Regions from separate parts of the Paenibacillus sp. CFBP 13594 genome, predicted to be linked through region 1. Evidence: predicted binding sites of a transcription regulator. Region 1 holds the regulator's gene; the other holds the start of a gene.
What was found. The regulator CtsR, encoded in region 1, represses protease genes until heat stress. The targets are predictions, from matches to a motif close to ATGGTCAATAAAGGTCAAACA.

Region 1 (9,583 bases):
AAGAGATCATCTATCTGAACGAAGAGGCTAGGCAAGGACTGTGGACCTTCATTGCTAACCATGATTCCATGATCGAGGAAGTTACGTTGCAGGCACCTGCCAGTGATACACTTGCCTTCCAATTGGATAACCCGAGGATTCAGCAGGAGATTGTACCTTATTTTATGGCGCGTATCGTTAGTGTGGAGCAGTTTATATCCCAGTATCCCTTTGCAAATCAGGACTCACCGTTGCAGATTGTTCTTCAGGTAGAAGATGCACACGCTCCATGGAATGAAGGGGTATGGCAATTAAACGTGGCAATGAACGGAACAGCGTCCATATGGAAAACTTCGGAACCAATTACTGATGATCAGACCATTAAGGTGGATATTCAATCCCTTACCGCAGTGCTGATGGGGTATCGCAGACCAACGGAAATGGCACGGATCGGAAGAATTCACGGACCAGAAGCAGCAATCAAGGCTTTGGAACAAGTGATTCCTGAACGGGAAACCTATTTGCTCGATTTCTTCTGATGACTATTCCCACTGCTCCATTTAACTTGATTAGCTTATATAGAAATACGGCGTGATTGAAAGACAAATGGACTTCTCCAGCAATTTTGGGGAGGTTTTTTTGTGTCTGGGGAATATTTCGTGTAAAATCGTAAAAAATGAATAGTGACCCCACTTGGCAAAACCACAAAATATGCTATAATGGTTATAAAGTCAAAGAAAGTCAAAGTCAACTAAAGGTTTAATACTTAAGTAGCTTTCTTTCTACAATCTGATGCATGATCGCCAATATACGGGATTCATCTCATCGGAGGATCAAGGGAATATTAAAGGACCTTCGTGCTTCCTTCGCTCTCCTATTGACACCTGTGGAAGCAAGATTCGCTGTTTCCCTGATTGGTTAAATGGGTAGAGAAGGTGTACTCTGTGGGGGCGTGTGGGTCCTTATTGACTTAACGTTTCAGACAGTGGAGGATGATTGGATGCGTAATATCTCTGATATTATCGAACGATATCTGAAGAGTATTTTGCATGAAAGTCCCGAAGGAATGGTTGAAATTCAGCGTAATGATCTGGCAGATCAATTCTCATGTGTACCTTCCCAGATCAATTATGTCATCAGCACACGTTTTACACTCGAGAAGGGATACCTGGTAGAGAGTAAACGCGGCGGTGGTGGTTATGTTCGCATACAGCGTATTGAATTACCGGCCCAATCAGCTCTGCATAATCATTTGCACCATAGTATTGGTGAAGAGATCGGGCAGACAGCTGCCGAAGGTCTGATCTATCAATTGGAAGAAGCGCGCTTCTTGAGCAAGCGGGAAGCCGGGTTGATGCGAGCTGCTGTATCTAGAGAGGTTATATTAGTCAAACTTCCTTACCGGGATCAAATTCGTGCCAGAATGTTGAAGGCGATGTTAATATCTTTGCTCGGTAAATGAAAACTATCGGGGTCAAAGGAGGTACATCAATATGCTGTGCCAAGAATGCAATAAACGTCCGGCGACACTTCATTTCACGAAAATCGTAAATGGGGAGAAGACGGAATTCCATATTTGTGAGTCATGTGCCCGTGAAAAAGGGGAAATGATCCCTGGAACAGCAGGTGGGTTTTCCATTCACAACTTGTTGTCCGGATTGCTTGATTTTGATCCAGCCAGCAAAAGTGGATCGGCAGGAACACCACCTGCAAAAGCACTTCAATGTGAAGAGTGTGGTATGACGTACGCACAATTTAGCAAGATAGGCCGGTTCGGCTGCAGTTCATGTTATAAATATTTTGACAGCCGTCTGGATCCTTTGTTCAAGCGGGTTCACGGTAATACGTCCCATGTAGGCAAAGTGCCTGCACGAGCTGGTGGTCGCATCAAGGTGAAACGGCAAATCGCTGATCTGAAGCGGGAGCTCCAGGAGAGTATCGCGCAAGAGGAATTTGAAGAGGCGGCCCAGATCCGTGACCAGATCAGAGGACTTGAAAAAGGAATAGCTCAGGAGTAAAGTTTGTCATGAGTAGGAGGGATGCGTAATGCCTAATCTGCGCTTTACAGAGAAGGCGCTCAGCGACTGGATGCGCAGTGATGCGGCTGATTCCGAAATCGTCATTAGCAGCCGTGTCCGGATTGCACGCAACCTTCAGCATGTTCCGTTTCCGATGCTGGCTTCCAATGAGCAATCGGAAGAGGTGCTGAATAAGCTGAGCGAAGTACTTCAATACGATGACGTTCATGCCTTTGGGGATTTTCATACGTTGGATCTGATCGATATTGACGAACTCGACAAACGGGTGCTGGTGGAGAAACACCTCATCAGTCCAAGTCTTGCGAATGAATCCAGGAATGGTGCGGTTATTCTCAGTGAGGATGAGTCTGTCAGTATTATGATTAACGAAGAGGATCATCTTCGTATCCAGTGCCTCTATCCGGGGTTCCAGGTGAAGGAAGCCTGGGAGAAAGCTTCCGCAATAGATGATGCTTTTGAAGCGCACGTGGATTATGCTTTTGATGACCGCAGAGGATACTTAACCAGCTGTCCTACTAATGTAGGTACAGGTGTAAGAGCATCGGTTATGATGCACTTGCCTGCCCTGGTGATGACACAGCAGATTGGCCGCATTTTAACCGCAGTTTCCCAAGTAGGATTAACTGTAAGGGGGATATACGGTGAAGGTAGCGAGGCGATGGGTAACCTGTTCCAGATCTCGAACCAGATTACATTGGGACAGACCGAACAGGAAGTCATCGAGAACCTGCATGGTGTTGTGTTACAGATGATAGGTCATGAGCGTACAGCCAGAGAACGGTTAATGACCGACTCCAGACTTCGGATTACGGATCGGGTCATGCGTTCTTACGGCATATTGTCTCATGCAGCTATTGTTGATTCCAAGGAAGCTGCACAGCGCTTATCGGATGTACGCCTTGGCGTGGATCTCGGCTTGTTGGATGGACTGTCCATCACGGTAATGAATGAGTTGAATGTGATGACACAGCCGGGATTTTTGCAGAAAACATTCGGGGAAGATATGCGCACAGATGAGCGAGATATCTACCGAGCTCAGTTGATTCGTGATACGATCAATGCAGCGAAGCAGTCCTAGTTTAGCCTGATTTTGTATTGAAATATGGTTTCATGCCGCATTGCGGCTTTTATATAATAAGGCATGTACAAATGCCAAATGACTTTATTCGCAGCACGGCTGCAAACAAAAATGATATGAAGAATACGACGGTTATTTCATTACATGACCTCGTTTTATCCAAAACCATGGAGGTGCAGGAGATATGATGTTTGGAAGATTTACGGAACGGGCCCAAAAGGTGCTCGCACTCGCGCAGGAAGAAGCTGTCCGTCTCGGTCATAATAACATCGGTACTGAGCATATTTTGCTCGGCCTCATTCGTGAAGGCGAAGGTATCGCAGCCAAAGCACTGATCGGCCTGGGACTCGGATTGGAAAAAATTCAGGATGAAGTAGAAACGCTGATTGGCCGTGGCCAAGAGCAACCTACCAACATTGCATATACGCCACGTGCGAAAAAAGTAATTGAACTATCTATGGATGAAGCTCGAAAATTGGGCCATACCTATGTAGGCACAGAGCATATCCTGCTCGGATTGATTCGTGAAGGCGAGGGTGTTGCAGCACGTGTGCTCAATAACCTGGGAATTAGCCTGAACAAAGCACGTCAACAAGTGCTGCAATTGCTTGGCAGCAGTGAAGCTGTATCCAGCCATAATGGCACACCTGCCAATGTAAGCACACCAACGCTAGACAGTCTGGCACGTGACCTCACGGCTTATGCGAGAGAGAACAACCTGGACCCAGTCATTGGGCGTAGTAAAGAAATTGAACGTGTCATCCAGGTGCTCAGCCGTCGTACCAAGAACAACCCGGTATTGATCGGTGAGCCAGGTGTAGGTAAAACAGCGATTGCTGAAGGCCTTGCACAAAAAATCATTGCAAATGAGATTCCGGAAACATTGCGCGACAAACGTGTAATGACCCTAGATATGGGTTCTGTAGTCGCTGGAACCAAATATCGTGGTGAGTTCGAAGATCGTCTGAAAAAAATCATGGATGAGATTCGCCAAGCAGGTAACATTGTCCTGTTTATCGACGAATTGCATACCTTGATTGGCGCAGGCGGAGCTGAAGGTGCCATCGATGCTTCTAACATTTTGAAACCGGCTCTGGCTCGTGGAGAATTGCAATGTATCGGTGCGACAACACTGGATGAATATCGTAAATACATCGAGAAGGATGCAGCGCTTGAGCGTCGATTCCAACCGATTACTGTAGATCAGCCTTCTCCGGAAGAAGCGATTCAAATCTTACATGGCTTGCGTGACCGTTATGAGGCGCATCACCGTGTGAAAATTACGGACGAAGCAATTGTGCAGGCGGTTAAACTGTCTGACCGTTACATTACAGACCGTTTCTTGCCAGACAAAGCGATTGATCTGATTGATGAAGCGGGTTCCAAAGTAAGATTGAACTCTTACACGATCCCACCAAACCTGAAACAACTGGAAAGCCGTCTGGAAGATATCCGTAAGGAAAAAGACGCTGCAGTTCAAAGTCAGGAGTTCGAAAAAGCAGCAGCTCTGCGTGATACGGAACAAAAAATTCGTGAAGAGCTGGATGTAACGAAGAACCAGTGGAAAGAGAAACAAGGTCGCACCGATTCCGAGGTTACTCCTGAGGATATCGCACAAGTGGTAGCCAGCTGGACAGGAATCCCTGTGAACCAACTGAAAGAAGAAGAGACACAGCGTCTGATGAATCTGGAGTCTATTCTACATGAACGTGTCATCGGTCAGGATGAGGCAGTGAAGTCTGTCAGCCGTGCGGTTCGTCGTGCTCGTGCAGGACTTAAAGATCCGAAACGTCCGATGGGTTCATTCATTTTCCTCGGTCCTACAGGGGTAGGTAAAACAGAACTTGCTCGTGCTCTGGCTGAAGCGATGTTCGGCGATGAAAATGCAGTAATCCGGATTGATATGTCCGAGTATGGTGAGAAGCACTCGACTTCCCGACTTGTCGGAGCGCCTCCAGGATATGTTGGGTACGAAGAAGGTGGCCAGCTGACAGAGAAAGTTCGTCGCAAACCATATTCCGTAGTCCTGCTCGATGAAATCGAGAAAGCACATCCAGAAGTATTCAATATCTTGTTACAAGTGCTTGAGGATGGTCGACTGACGGATTCCAAAGGTCGCGTCGTTGACTTCCGCAATACGCTGATCATTCTAACATCCAACGTGGGTGCCGAAGCGATCAAACGTAACTCTACACTGGGCTTCACTGCAGTTGTAGATGCAGGAGCGGATTATGACAACATGAAGGGGAAAGTGATGGATGAGCTGAAGAAAAGCTTCCGTCCAGAGTTCCTTAACCGGATTGATGAAATTATCGTGTTCCACTCACTCGAAGAAAAACACATCGCTGAAATTGTTACGCTTATGAGTGAAGAACTTCGTAAACGACTGCTCGAACATGAGGTCGATTTCGAACTCACTGATAATGCCAAGTCTTTTCTTGCGAAGTCAGGCTTTGATCCAGCTTACGGTGCGCGTCCGCTTCGTCGGGCGATCCAAAAGCATATTGAGGACAAATTGTCCGAAGAGTTGCTCACAGGTAACGTAACCAAAGGGGATTCATTGCTCATCGACGAAGAGAACGGTGCACTGTCTGTTACGAAAAAAGACGTGGTCGTTCCGTCCAATGAGGAAATCGAAACCAAATAATATACATCAAGCTTTGGAGTGAGCTTCAGCTTGTATTAATCCTTATTCCATAATCAAATCCTTCTCGGCTTCGGCCGGGGAGGATTTTTTGCACTTTGGACAGAAGACGGACATGATTATGTCAGGAACATGTGTAAAGTTTGCGATAATCCTTTACGAAAAATCTCAAACAATGGTAAACTTTTAGTAACCCTGCACGTCAGGGAGTTTGGGTGAAATTCGTCGAATAATGCAAAATGCTGTTATAAAACTAAATTATAGGAGTGCTGAAGTGGCCAAAGTTAAAACCAAGTTTCAATGTACGGAATGCGGCTATGAAGCCCCCAAGTGGTACGGTAAGTGTCCGGGTTGTCAGTCATGGAATTCAATGGTGGAAGAAACAGAGACGGTGGTCAAAACACAAGGGAGAAATTCTCCTCTGTTTGACAGTAAAGATAAACCGCTTCCTATCATAGATATAGATAGCGGTCAGGAACCGCGTGTACAGACTGGAATCGGAGAGTTGAACCGGGTATTGGGTGGCGGAATTGTTCCGGGTTCACTCGTTCTGGTGGGCGGAGATCCGGGTATCGGTAAATCAACGTTGATGTTGCAGACGTCCCATGCTTTGACGCATTCGGGTTTGCGTGTGTTATATGTTTCCGGTGAGGAATCAGTCAAGCAGACTAAATTGCGGGCAGACCGCCTCGGGGCACTCTCTGCCGAGTTGTATGTATTGTGTGAAACCAATATGGAACGCGTAGAGGAAGCGGTGGATCAGATCCAGCCGCATTTTCTGGTCATCGACTCCATTCAGACGGTATATCTTCCCGAAGTTACCAGTGCGCCGGGTAGTGTAGCACAGGTAAGGGAATGTACGTCAAGGTTCATGCGGATTGCCAAAGGCAGAGGCATTGCAACGGTTCTTGTGGGGCATGTTACCAAAGAAGGTGCCATTGCCGGTCCACGTATGTTAGAACATATGGTGGATTGCGTGCTTTATTTTGAAGGAGAACGGCATCATACGTATCGCCTGCTGCGTGCGGTGAAGAACCGTTTTGGTTCCACCAATGAGATTGGTATTTTTGAAATGGGTGAGGATGGACTTCGTGAGGTGGGCAATCCATCCGAACTCTTTTTGTCGGAACGTCCACTGGGTGTAGCAGGTTCAACGGTAGTTGCCAGTATGGAGGGTACACGCCCTCTGCTCGTGGAATTGCAGGCGTTGATCTCAACCACCCATTTCCCTTCTCCCCGCCGTATGGCAACAGGGGTAGATCTGCATCGATTAAATCTGATCATTGCAGTGCTGGAGAAACGAATGGGGATGTTCTTACAGACCCAGGATGCGTATCTGAACGTGGCTGGTGGAGTACGATTGGATGAGCCCGCTGTAGATTTGGCGGTTGCCGTCAGCATTGCATCCAGTTTGAGAGATGTACCGACCAAGCCGGACGACGTCATCTTTGGCGAGATCGGTCTGACAGGTGAAGTTCGAGCCGTATCACGGGCCGAACAACGAGTGAAGGAAGCCGCAAAGTTGGGCTTCAAACGAGTCATTTTACCGGAAAAAAGCTTAAAGGGCTGGAAACATCCTCGCGGGATACAACTGATCGGTGTGAATACCGTGGCAGATGCACTAGCGGTTGCTTTAGATTAGGGGGCATAACAAGATGAAAGATATGAGCCAACTGGATAATATGAATGAGTTGTTAAGGCTGATCGCACCAGGTACACCTTTCCGCGAAGGTCTGGAAAATGTGCTGCGCGCCAAGACGGGCGCACTGCTTGTTGTAGGATACAGCCCTGAAGTCATGGAAGTGGTGGACGGGGGATTCTCGATTAACTGTGATTTCTCCCCAAACTACCTGTACGAACTCGCCAAGATGGATGGTGCCATTATTCTTAGCGAAGATTTGAAGCGTATTCTTTACGCCAATACCCAGTTAATCCCGGATTCATCTATCTCTTCATCAGAGACGGGGATTCGTCACCGGACGGCAGAGCGTGTAGCAAAGCAAACGGGTAAATTGGTCGTATCCATATCACAGCGTCGGAATATCATTACCTTGTATCAGGGAACACTTCGTTATTCCCTCAAGGAAATCGGGGTTATTTTGACCAAAGCGAATCAAGCGATTCAAACCCTGGAGAAATACAAAGCGGTATTAACACAGTCTCTTACGAATCTGAGTGCCTCTGAATTTGAGGAACTGGTGACGATTCCTGAAGTGGTTAATGTGATTCAGCGTACCGAAATGGTGATGCGGATCAAAACGGAGATCAAACGATACATTCATGAACTCGGGAATGAGGGACGACTCATCTCCATGCAAATGGAAGAGCTCGTGGGTACAACGGAAGAAGAAGCTTGGTTATTGTATAAAGACTATGCCCGTGACGACAGTGATGACAAAATCCGTGAAATTATCGTGGGACTGAAAAGATTGTCGGACGATGAGTTGTTGGATGCACATCATATTGTCCGTCTGCTCGGCTATCCTTCATCGGCGGCCACTTCAGAGGATTCGGTTGCACCTCGCGGATACCGGGTATTAAATAAGATCCCCCGCCTGCCCAATGTCATTATCCATAACCTGGTGGATCAATTCGAACAATTGCCTCATGTTATTATGGCTACAATTGAAGAACTGGACGAAGTGGATGGTATTGGTGAAGTTCGTGCCCGGACCATTAAGGAAGGCCTCAAACGTTTGCAGGAGCAAATGTTTATCGACAGACAGATGTAAGGGTTTGCCTATATAAAGGCTTGAAATGGATGAGGTGAAACAACGATGCTAACCAGATTCATTCCGAATCTCTTTACCCTGGGTAATCTGTTTCTTGGAATGATGGCAATTTTGCTTGCGATTGATGGAAATTACAGTTTGGCTGCCATTATGGTCATTGTAGCGATGCTGCTTGATGGTCTGGATGGCCGAGTGGCACGTGCACTTAATGCCCAAAGTGAATTCGGTAAGGAACTTGATTCCTTGTCTGACATGGTTTCCTTTGGTGCAGCACCAGCTCTGATCATATTTATGGTGTCGTTTCAAGAGTCGATGCCGATCCTCGCCTGGATTGCAACAGCGGCTTTTCCGATCTGTGGAGCCATTCGTCTTGCACGGTTTAACGTTCGTCCGGGTATTCCTGGATACTTCACAGGTCTGCCGATACCGGCAGCCGGCGGGGTACTGGCCACACTGTCCTTGTTCAATAAGGATATTGGCCCGGTTAGCATGATGATTGCTACATTGCTGTTATCGTATCTGATGGTGAGTTCGCTTAAATATCCCAATTTCAAAAAGGTCGGTTTGCCACGAAAGGCAATCTGGATTGCACCATGGGTTGTGTTATTTGCCATAGCCGTAGCCGTTATTTTCCCGGAGCAGTTATCCAAATTGATCTTTATTCCGTTGGTGTTATACGCCCTGTATGGAATGAAGCATAATGTGCGAACAGCGGCCTCACGTAGTCGGGCGAAAAAGCGCAAGGATGAGAAATCTTCCCGTCCTTCCGATCGTTAAGTCGCCTCGGGGACAGACACTATATAAAGAAAGCACGTACTCTCCTGAACTGGAGAATGCGTGCTTTTTGTTTATTCAGATCTATTTACGGTAAAAGAAACCCTTGCGAACGACATACATATCTTCTTACGACAGATTAAACATCCCTAACGTTGAACACTTCTGTGATTCGTGATTTACGACCTCTTCCATGTTAATGTCCAGCAGATTGCAGAGAGCCGACATGTAGAACAGGTTCCGCCCTAGCTCAGAGCTGATGACCTCTCTGCAGTTCTCACACAACTCACCTTCCACATGCGTTTCCAGCAGGCCCTTGGTTTGAGCGATATCGCTC
Region 2 (9,583 bases), on a different contig from region 1:
AGTTCAGGCATCCTGCGCAATGAGCTACAGATGCCGCCTCCGGGCGACATTCGCAACGTGCTTACGGCACTGGCTGATGTAGAACCATTGCTTTCAGATATGTTGAAGTACCGTTTCAATACAGGCGCGGGGCTTGCAGGCCACAGCTTGGGGAATTTGATTTTGGCTGCAATGACGGATATTTCAGGCGACTTTGTGACCGCAGTGCGGGAGCTTAGCCGCGTGTTTGCCGTTCGAGGTGAGGTATTGCCAGCAGCCGGGCAGGCCGTTGTGTTGCATGCGGAGATGGAAGATGGGACAATTATTACAGGTGAGTCCAAAATCCCTGAGGCGGGTGGACGCATCAAACGTGTTTTCCTTGAACCGGATCACGTGGAGCCGTTGCCAGAGGCAGTAGAGGCCATTCGTCAAGCTGACGCCATTCTGATCGGGCCAGGCAGCCTCTATACAAGCATCCTTCCCAATCTGCTCGTACCTAAGCTTGCAGAAGCTGTGGTAGAGGCTGATGCGGTGAAGATGTTTATCTGTAATGTGATGACACAGCCGGGAGAAACAGATAACTATACGGTAAGTGACCACCTTAAGGCGGTACACGAGCATATAGGTCATCAGCTCTTCGACTATGTTATCGTGAATAATGGTGATATTCCGCTGCAAGTGCAAAATAAGTATGCGGAAAAAGGAGCAAAACCGGTTGTACTGGATATGAATGTACTCGAAAGTGCCGGCTATCAGGTGGTTGCAGATACCCTTGTTCTGTTCAAAACCTATCTGCGTCATGATGCCGACAAGTTAAGTCATCACATCTACCAACTGGTACAAAATTGGATGTTACGGAAGAGGTGAAGTCCCATGTCGTTTGCAGCACAGACCAAAAAAGAGTTAACTATGATCGAGAGCGAACCGTGCTGCGAAAAGGCGGAACTTTCAGCCCTCATCCGTATGCTTGGTGCAGTGCAGTTATCGAATAAAAAAGTGATCTTGGATATTTCGACGGAGAATGCCGCGATTGCAAGACGGGCATACTCTCTGCTTAAAAAGCATTTTCAAGTGCATACGGAATTACTGGTCCGCAAAAAAATGCGGCTGAAAAAGAACAATGTATATATTGTTCGTATTCCAACCATGGTACAGGAGATTCTCAATAATCTTCATATTGTATCTGAGGGCTTTCTCTTTACCCCAGGGATCAGTACGGAATTGTTTCAGCAAAACTGTTGTAAACGGGCCTATCTTCGCGGTGCATTTCTGGCCGGTGGATCGGTTAATAATCCGGAAGGTTCCTCGTACCATCTGGAGATTGCGTCTATGTATGAAGAGCACTGTCAGGCACTGGTTGACCTGGCCAATGAATTTCATCTGAATGCCCGGTGTATAGAACGGAAAAAAGGATTCATCCTATACATTAAGGAAGGCGAGAAAATCATTGAGCTGCTCAGCATCATTGGTGCTCATCAGGCCTTGTTCAAGTTTGAAGATGTACGAATTATGCGAGACATGCGTAACTCCGTTAACCGGATTGTCAATTGTGAGACCGCCAACCTGAACAAAACGATTGGAGCGGCCGTAAGACAAATCGATAATATCCGGTTGTTACAAAAGGAAGTTGGTCTGGAATCTTTGCCTGAGAAACTTCGCGAAGTGGCAGAGGTTCGACTCGCTCATCCGGATATCAACTTGAAGGAAGTTGGCGAGCTCCTTAAAGGTACAGTCAGTAAGTCGGGAGTGAACCATCGGCTTCGTAAAATTGATGAGCTGGCTGAGAAAGTACGCACGGAACGTTATGGTTAAGACGGAGTAGGGTAAAGTAACAAGGTCGGCTGTTTCTGCTGAACAGAAAGGTCGGAGAAGTCAACCGTTATGGATCTAGAAGACTTACTTAGGTCATTGGATACGCGCTGTGCAAAAGATGAAATAGGGCAAGAAAATGTCCGTCAAAGCACCCTGAGTTTTTTCTTCTAGTGTCCTGCACGGGTTAATGGTATAATGTTGTTTAAATATAATTGTGTATTTAATGTCCAGATTTCATAATAGGGGGTAAGTTTCCATGACAAAGCACCCGGTAGTTGTCCGTTTGAAAACGGGTCTCCATGCCAGACCTGCGGCACTGTTCGTTCAAGAAGCGAATAAGTACTCGTCTGAAGTGTTCGTCGAGAAGGACGACAAAAAAGTTAATGCAAAAAGTATCATGGGGATCATGAGCCTTGCAATTAGCACAGGTACGGAAATCCAGATTAGTGCAGAAGGCGCGGATGCCGAACAGGCTGTAAACGCTTTAGTTAGTCTGGTAAGCAAGGAAGAGCTCGAAAACCAATAAGATATGATCAATCCAATGAAGAAGTCCCGAAAGGGGCTTTTTTGCGTTTTTCACGTTTATGCTATCGTCAAGTGCAACATTATGGAATTTGTCCCGTCTGTTAAGGTATCAAATCGAATAAAGTTTGAGATGTTAACACATAAGGAGGCTATCGTGATGGGTAAACAATGGATGAAACCGTTTGGTGCAGTGCTGGTGGCAAGTACGTTGCTTGTAGGAGGAACCGCATGGGTTGCGCCAGGGAACTATGCTTATGCTGCAGAGGTTCAAGGGGTACAACAGAATGTGATTAACGTCGTGGGTAAAGGTGAGATTCAGGTGAAGCCTGATATTGCTTATCTGTCCATTGGTGTGAACAGTAATGCAGAGACAGCTGCATCTGCTCAAAAAGCGAATGCTGCCAAAGTTCAAAAGGTATCCAACTTGCTGAAGAATACGTGGAAGATCAGTGCAGACGACATTCAAACCAGTCAGTTCTCTGTACAACCCAACTATACGTATAGCGAAAAAGACGGACAACAAATCAAAGGATACACAGCGCATCATACACTGACAGTCACGTATCGTCAGATGGACAAGATTGGCGAGCTGCTCGATGCTGCTTCAGGGGCGGGTGCCAACAATATTGAGAACGTACGCTTTACTGTAGAAAATCCGGAAAGTTATGAATCACAAGTGATTGAGAAAGCTGTTGCCAATGCAGATGTGAAAGCTGGCGCCATTGCAAAAGCAGTTAAACGTCAACTTGGTGCTGTTCTTTCCGTGAGCCAAGGTGATGCTAATGTGCCTGTATTCTATGCAAGCGAGGCGTTGATGTCCAAAGCACAAGATACAGCAGGTGGTACGGAGATTGAAACAGGCCAGGTTAAAGTAAGTACAATCCTGAATATCACGTATGAAATGAAATAAAAGATCGAATTAAGGACTGTAAGCTCAAGTAACCTTTTCAAGTGTCATTTGAAGGGTACAACGAAATAATGACAAAGACTTTGTCCTGTGGACAGAGTCTTTTTTTGTTGGAAAAGCAAACTTTGATGAAGTTAGATAGAAGTGTACCTTTTTGAAGCAACGTGAAATGCTGTTTATTGGTATCTTTTTTGTATAGTTGTTCGTGACAAAAAGGTCATATCCCCTTATATTTTGCGTCTGATATTCATCAACATTGTAACTCGAGCTGTAAACCTTTCCGAAATTGGGTTAATTATAATAGAGAGGTGAGCGTATGAGATATGCGATTAGGTCAGGATTACATACGCAATGATCCCTAATTGTGAATTCAGAGAGGAGTTTTATATATGACATCATGGAAAAAATGGACAAGTGCGTTGCTTGCAGCAGGAATTATTGTAGGTAGTGGTTCGGTATGGCAGGACAGTTCGGTTCAGGCAGCATCGGTATCCTCTAAAGTGACAACCCCGGCTGAGGTAACTCTGAAATCGGGTGGAAAAACACTGACTCAAAAAGGGCTTCTTCAAGGTGGATCGACATGGGTCTCTCTTACGGCAGTAAAAGATGTAGCGGGTGGAACGCTGAAATATGATGCGAAAACCAAGTCATATACGGTAACAGCAGCCAACAATGCGATGACCGTTAGCCTGATGGATGGACAACCAAACGTGTACATTAACGGTTATTACCCTCAGGTGGAAGCAAAATTGATTCAGGGTCGATTATATATTCCATTCTCAGCAATGAGAGATTATCTGGGTGTACAGGGGAATTGGGATGGCAAAACCAAAACGTTGACACTCAGCAAGGTGAAACAAAATAACGTTAAAATTAAAGCGGCAACAGTTAATGTCACTGTAAAAAATGCTGAAGTCGATGTTCAATATCCGCAAGTGAGTGGACTTGCCAGCAAAGAAGCTGAAGCGGCAATCAACAAAGTGCTGAAAGACGAAGTGGATGCTTCTGTAGCTGACTTCAAGAAACAGACATCTGAATTCGGCGGTGCAACAGCCAACCGTCCATATGCATTTGAGAGCTCTTATGTAGTGACGTACAACGAAAAAGGCGTGCTGGGACTCATTACACAACGATACGAAGATTATGCTGGCGCTCATGGTATGACAACCCGTACGGGCCACACCTTTGCACTGGACACAGGCAAGGAGCTTACGTTAGATGATGTGCTGCAAAACAACAAAACTATGCGTGAGACGTTGGGTAAAAAAGTCGGCGAACAGCTGAAAGCTCGCGGTGGATACCTGGAAGGTTATAAAGGGTTGAATAAAGATCAGGATTTCTATGTGACACCAACGGGTGTGGTCGTGTTCTTCCAGTTGTATGAGTATACGGCGTACGCAGAGGGATTCCCTGAAATGCCATTTACGTATAAAGAACTTCTCCCTAAAGGAACTGAACCTTTCAGTAATGTATCTGGAACCAAATAAAGAAATCATTATTATGCACTCTTAAGTTGTCTTTCTTATAAAATGAAAAAATAAGCCCTCATCATGATTATGATGAGGGCTTATTCCCGTATAGACAACACAATGGGGTGTTGCTGACGTTAGGTGTTGATATGTTAACTCGTAGACCGGGGTCTACATAACACTTAAATGCCTTGGGAACCTACGTTTTCGATAACTTTATCAATGATACCGTAATCGGCGGCTTCAGCAGCACTCATGAAGTAGTCACGATCTGTATCTTTCTCAATCCGCTCCAGCGGTTGACCTGAACGCTCAGAGATGATGCGGTTCAAGGTATCACGCATTTTCAGGATGCGGCGAGCACGGATTTCGATGTCGGAAGCTTGACCTTGTGCACCACCAAGTGGTTGGTGAATCATAATTTCACTGTTTGGTAATGCAAAACGTTTACCTTTTGCACCGGCATTCAGCAAGAATGCACCCATGGAAGCCGCCATACCTACACAGATGGTAGATACATCCGGTTTGATGAACTGCATTGTATCATAAATCGCCATACCGGCTGTAATCGATCCGCCTGGGCTGTTGATGTATAAGTGAATGTCTTTCTCCGGATCTTCCGCAGCCAGGAACAACATCTGTGCCATAATGGCATTAGCCACTACGTCATTAACATCGCTACCAAGGAAAATAATACGATCCTTCAGCAATCTGGAGTAGATGTCGTAGGCGCGCTCACCCCGGTTGCTCTGTTCAACGACCATTGGAATAAAACTCACGTGAAAAACCTCCTTGGAATGTAAATGTTATTGGTGTTTATACTTAAACTGTTACCGTATTACCCACATAATAAACAATTCCAAACAAAAAGTCAAAGAAAGTCAAACTAACTTGCAAAAAAAAGAAACCTTTCCGGTTTCATTGGTTAAATGGGTTATGAGCTGTTAAATAAAAATGGCGCGCCCGCCAAGAATCGAACTTGGATCTCAGGCTTCGGAGGCCTACGTCATATCCATTGGACCACGGGCGCACATTATGTGACAGCAATAATGATTATAGCTCATGAAATATTTAATTGCAAGCAGTTCGTTGTGGTATTGGTTTGGATTAACCTAAAAATGATCATGATGAAGAAGAGTGGATAAAGAGTACATTTAAGTAAATGCTATTAGAGGTTTTGGACATGCCGTATGAAATGTGATTCTGAGCGATATGTAGATTGAATTCATTCGTTTCTTCTATATATGGTATGCGTGAGCTAGTCCTAGATCATGGAAGTCTAGGATTGTGAAAATAGGCGCGTACAAACGCTGAATGCGTGTCGAAATAACACGTTGAAACACTTGCATGTCACGTCAGTTTTAGGTAGAATAGACGTGGGACTTAAAAAGTTAACCCGGGACGTTTTAGGGCCACGAAAGAGAGCTTAGAACGAGAACTTGCGGGAGTGGAAAGCATGCGAACGATTTTAGAAGTACAAAAGCAGCTTCTGCCTGATCTCATGGATATCTTGAAAAAGAGGTATACGATTCTGCAACAGATCATGTTATCGGATGTGATCGGACGGAGAACGTTAGCTAATTCCATTCAGATGACCGAGCGGGTTCTGAGGGCTGAGACCGATCTGTTAAAGGCTCAGGGACTTATTGAAATTGACAGTGCAGGAATGAAGATCAGCGAGGCAGGGTATGATTTGCTGCAGCAGTTAGAGCCCGTAGCCAAAGAGTTGTTCGGATTATCCGAGCTGGAAGAGCGCATCAAGCAAGCCTACGGTCTGCAAAAGGTAGTTGTGGTTCCTGGTGATTCGGATATTTCTCCATTTGCCAAAAGGGAACTGGGCAGAGCCGGAGCGAAGGCTCTCGGCAATATCATGAGTGATAACGACGTTGTCGCCGTTACTGGCGGTTCAACAACGGCCGAAGTCGCAGAACAACTAAATCCGCCAACATCGCTCAAAGGTGTCTGGTTCGTACCGGCACGCGGTGGACTTGGAGAAAGCCTTGAAATTCAGGCAAATACGATTGCATCTACAATGGCAAAGCGGGTAGGGGCGCAATACAAACTCCTGCATGTGCCGGATTTGCTTAGTGATCATGCCTATGAATCATTAATCCAGGACCCTAGTGTTCAGGAGATTCTGCAGCTGATTCGGAAATCGCGGATTGTTATTCATGGAATTGGTGATGCCGTGGAGATGGCGACAAGACGTAAACTTGCGACGGAGATTATAGATGAACTTCAGGAGCAAGGTGCCGTATCTGAATCTTTCGGTTATTACTTTAACGATCAGGGTAAGGTGGTACATACCATGCTTACACTGGGTATGCGACTTCAGGATATTGAACGAACCGATGTTGTGATTGGAATCGCAGGTGGCAAAAGCAAAGCTGCTGCTATACATTCTGTGTTGCGATTTGGTCAGGAAGATATTCTGATTATTGATGAGGCTGCTGCCGAAGTCATCGTTGCTGAAATGGAATAAGGTTTTACTTTGCAACACAACTATTGTTGTCTTGACGGACTTCACCGTCTGTCTTGAATATATAAGTTTCATAAAAAATTAATCAAAACTTGGGAGGAACTTACTCATGATTAAAGTAGGTATTAACGGTTTTGGACGTATTGGACGCTTGGCATTCCGCCGTATTCAAAATGTAGCAGGCATCGAGGTAGTAGCAATCAACGACTTGACTGACGCTAAAATGCTCGCTCATTTGCTCAAATATGATACAACTCAAGGTCGTTTCGATGGCGATGTTGAAGTACACGATGGCTTCTTCAAAGTGAACGGCAAAGAAGTTAAAGTATTGGCTAACCGTAACCCGGAAGAACTTCCATGGGGCGACCTGGGCGTAGATATCGTTCTGGAATGTACTGGTTTCTTCACAACTAAAGAAGCAGCTGAGAAACACTTGAAAGGTGGAGCTAAGAAAGTTGTTATCTCCGCACCAGCTACTGGCGACATGAAAACCATCGTTTACAACGTAAACCATGAAATCCTCGACGGTACTGAAACTGTAATCTCTGGCGCATCTTGCACAACAAACTGCCTGGCACCTATGGCAAAAACACTGCAAGACAAATTCGGAATCGTTCAAGGTTTGATGACTACAATTCACGCTTACACTGGCGACCAAAACACGTTGGATGCTCCACACCCTAAAGGTGACTTCCGTCGTGCTCGCGCAGCAGCTGAAAACATCATCCCTAACACAACTGGTGCTGCTAAAGCAATCGGTCTGGTAATCCCAGAACTGCAAGGCATCCTTGATGGTGCAGCTCAACGTGTACCAGTAGCTACTGGTTCCCTGACTGAGCTCGTAACTGTTCTGAACAAAAAAGTAACTGCTGAAGAAGTTAACGCAGCTATGCAAGAAGCTTCCGATCCAGAAACTTTCGGATACACAGAAGACGAAATTGTATCTTCCGATATCCAAGGAATCACTTTCGGTTCCCTGTTTGATGCAACTCAAACTAAAGTTCTGACTGTTGGCGACCAACAATTGGTTAAAACTGTAGCTTGGTATGACAATGAAATGTCCTACACTGCACAATTGGTTCGCACTTTGGAGCACTTTGCAAAAATGATTAAGTAATATCTGCAATAACATAGAGCGGAAACAGATGCTATATTGTTTCCGCTCTTTATATATCTACATTTTGCAAATTTCTCAAAAACACCAGGATTGACAAGGGATTTTAGCTCTTGATTGGTCCACCAAATACATGGGTGCGGAGGAAATACAGATGAACAAAAAAAGTGTACGCGATATCGAATTGACAGGAAAACGGGCTTTTGTCCGTGTAGATTTCAATGTGCCGCTCGAAGATGGTAAAATTACAGATGACAAACGTATTCGTGCAACGCTTCCTACAATCAACTTCTTGATTGAAAAAGGCGCTAAAGTCATTTTGGCAAGCCACATGGGTCGTCCTAACGGCGAAGTGGTTGAATCTTTGCGTTTGACTCCAGCAGCTGAGCGTTTGTCTGAATTGCTTGGTAAAACAGTTGTTAAAGCTGACGGTTCTGTTGGTGACGCTGTTAAAGCTCAAATCGCTGAACTGAACAACGGCGACGTATTGTTGCTTGAAAACGTTCGTTTCCACGCAGGCGAAGAGAAAAACGATCCGGAACTGGCAAAACAATTTGCTGAACTGGCTGACGTTTTCGTTAATGATGCGTTTGGCGCGGCTCACAGAGCACACGCTTCGACTGAAGGAATCGCTCACTTGCTTCCAGCAGTGTCCGGTTTGTTGATGGAGAAAGAACTTGAAGTGTTGGGTAAAGCAATCTCCAACCCTGAGCGTCCTTTCACAGCTATCATTGGTGGATCCAAAGTTAAAGACAAAATCGATGTAATCGACAACCTGCTGAACATTGCAGACAACGTGATCATCGGTGGCGGTCTGACTTACACGTTCTTCAAAGCACAAGGACATGAAATTGGACAATCCTTGCTGGATGATTCCAAACTTGATGTTGCTCTTGGTTTTATCGAAAAAGCGAAAAAATTGGGCAAAAACTTCTACCTGCCGGTAGATATCGTAGTGTCTGACGATTTCAGTGCGAAAGCAAACACACAAATCGTTGACATCGATGGTATCCCAGCAGATTGGGAAGGTATCGACATCGGTCCTAAAACACGTGAGATCTATGCTGATGTAATCAAAAACTCCAAATTGGTTGTGTGGAACGGACCAATGGGCGTATTTGAAATCGAGCCATTCTCCCACGGTACTCGTGCAGTAGCGGAAGCTTGCGCTGAGACAGAAGCTTACACTGTAATTGGTGGCGGTGACTCCGCAGCAGCAGCAGAGAAGTTCAAATTGGCTGATAAAATGAACCACATCTCTACAGGTGGCGGTGCATCGCTCGAGTTCATGGAAGGTA

Region 2: clpP (ATP-dependent Clp endopeptidase proteolytic subunit ClpP) is a predicted target of CtsR. The motif match lies at 5,560-5,580, and genes of this name have one in related genera.

What each region holds. Positions count from the first base shown of each region.
Region 1 covers NZ_JACYVQ010000018.1:52,934-62,516, reverse strand. The annotation lists gene IFU39_RS31470 (GNAT family N-acetyltransferase) at 1-518, shown strand, start outside; gene IFU39_RS31465 (CtsR family transcriptional regulator) at 980-1,441, shown strand; gene IFU39_RS31460 (UvrB/UvrC motif-containing protein) at 1,473-1,997, shown strand; gene IFU39_RS31455 (protein arginine kinase) at 2,026-3,096, shown strand; gene IFU39_RS31450 (ATP-dependent Clp protease ATP-binding subunit) at 3,281-5,743, shown strand; gene radA (DNA repair protein RadA) at 6,015-7,382, shown strand; gene disA (DNA integrity scanning diadenylate cyclase DisA) at 7,396-8,472, shown strand; gene pssA (CDP-diacylglycerol--serine O-phosphatidyltransferase) at 8,518-9,249, shown strand; gene IFU39_RS31430 (hypothetical protein) at 9,376-9,583, opposite strand, start outside.
Region 2 covers NZ_JACYVQ010000013.1:124,655-134,237, reverse strand. The annotation lists gene IFU39_RS28840 (gluconeogenesis factor YvcK family protein) at 1-846, shown strand, start outside; gene whiA (DNA-binding protein WhiA) at 853-1,791, shown strand; gene IFU39_RS28830 (HPr family phosphocarrier protein) at 2,048-2,317, shown strand; gene IFU39_RS28825 (SIMPL domain-containing protein) at 2,474-3,226, shown strand; gene IFU39_RS28820 (stalk domain-containing protein) at 3,613-4,710, shown strand; gene clpP (ATP-dependent Clp endopeptidase proteolytic subunit ClpP) at 4,875-5,471, opposite strand; tRNA gene IFU39_RS28810 (tRNA-Arg) at 5,648-5,722, opposite strand; gene IFU39_RS28805 (sugar-binding transcriptional regulator) at 6,149-7,174, shown strand; gene gap (type I glyceraldehyde-3-phosphate dehydrogenase) at 7,281-8,288, shown strand; gene IFU39_RS28795 (phosphoglycerate kinase) at 8,440-9,583, shown strand, end outside.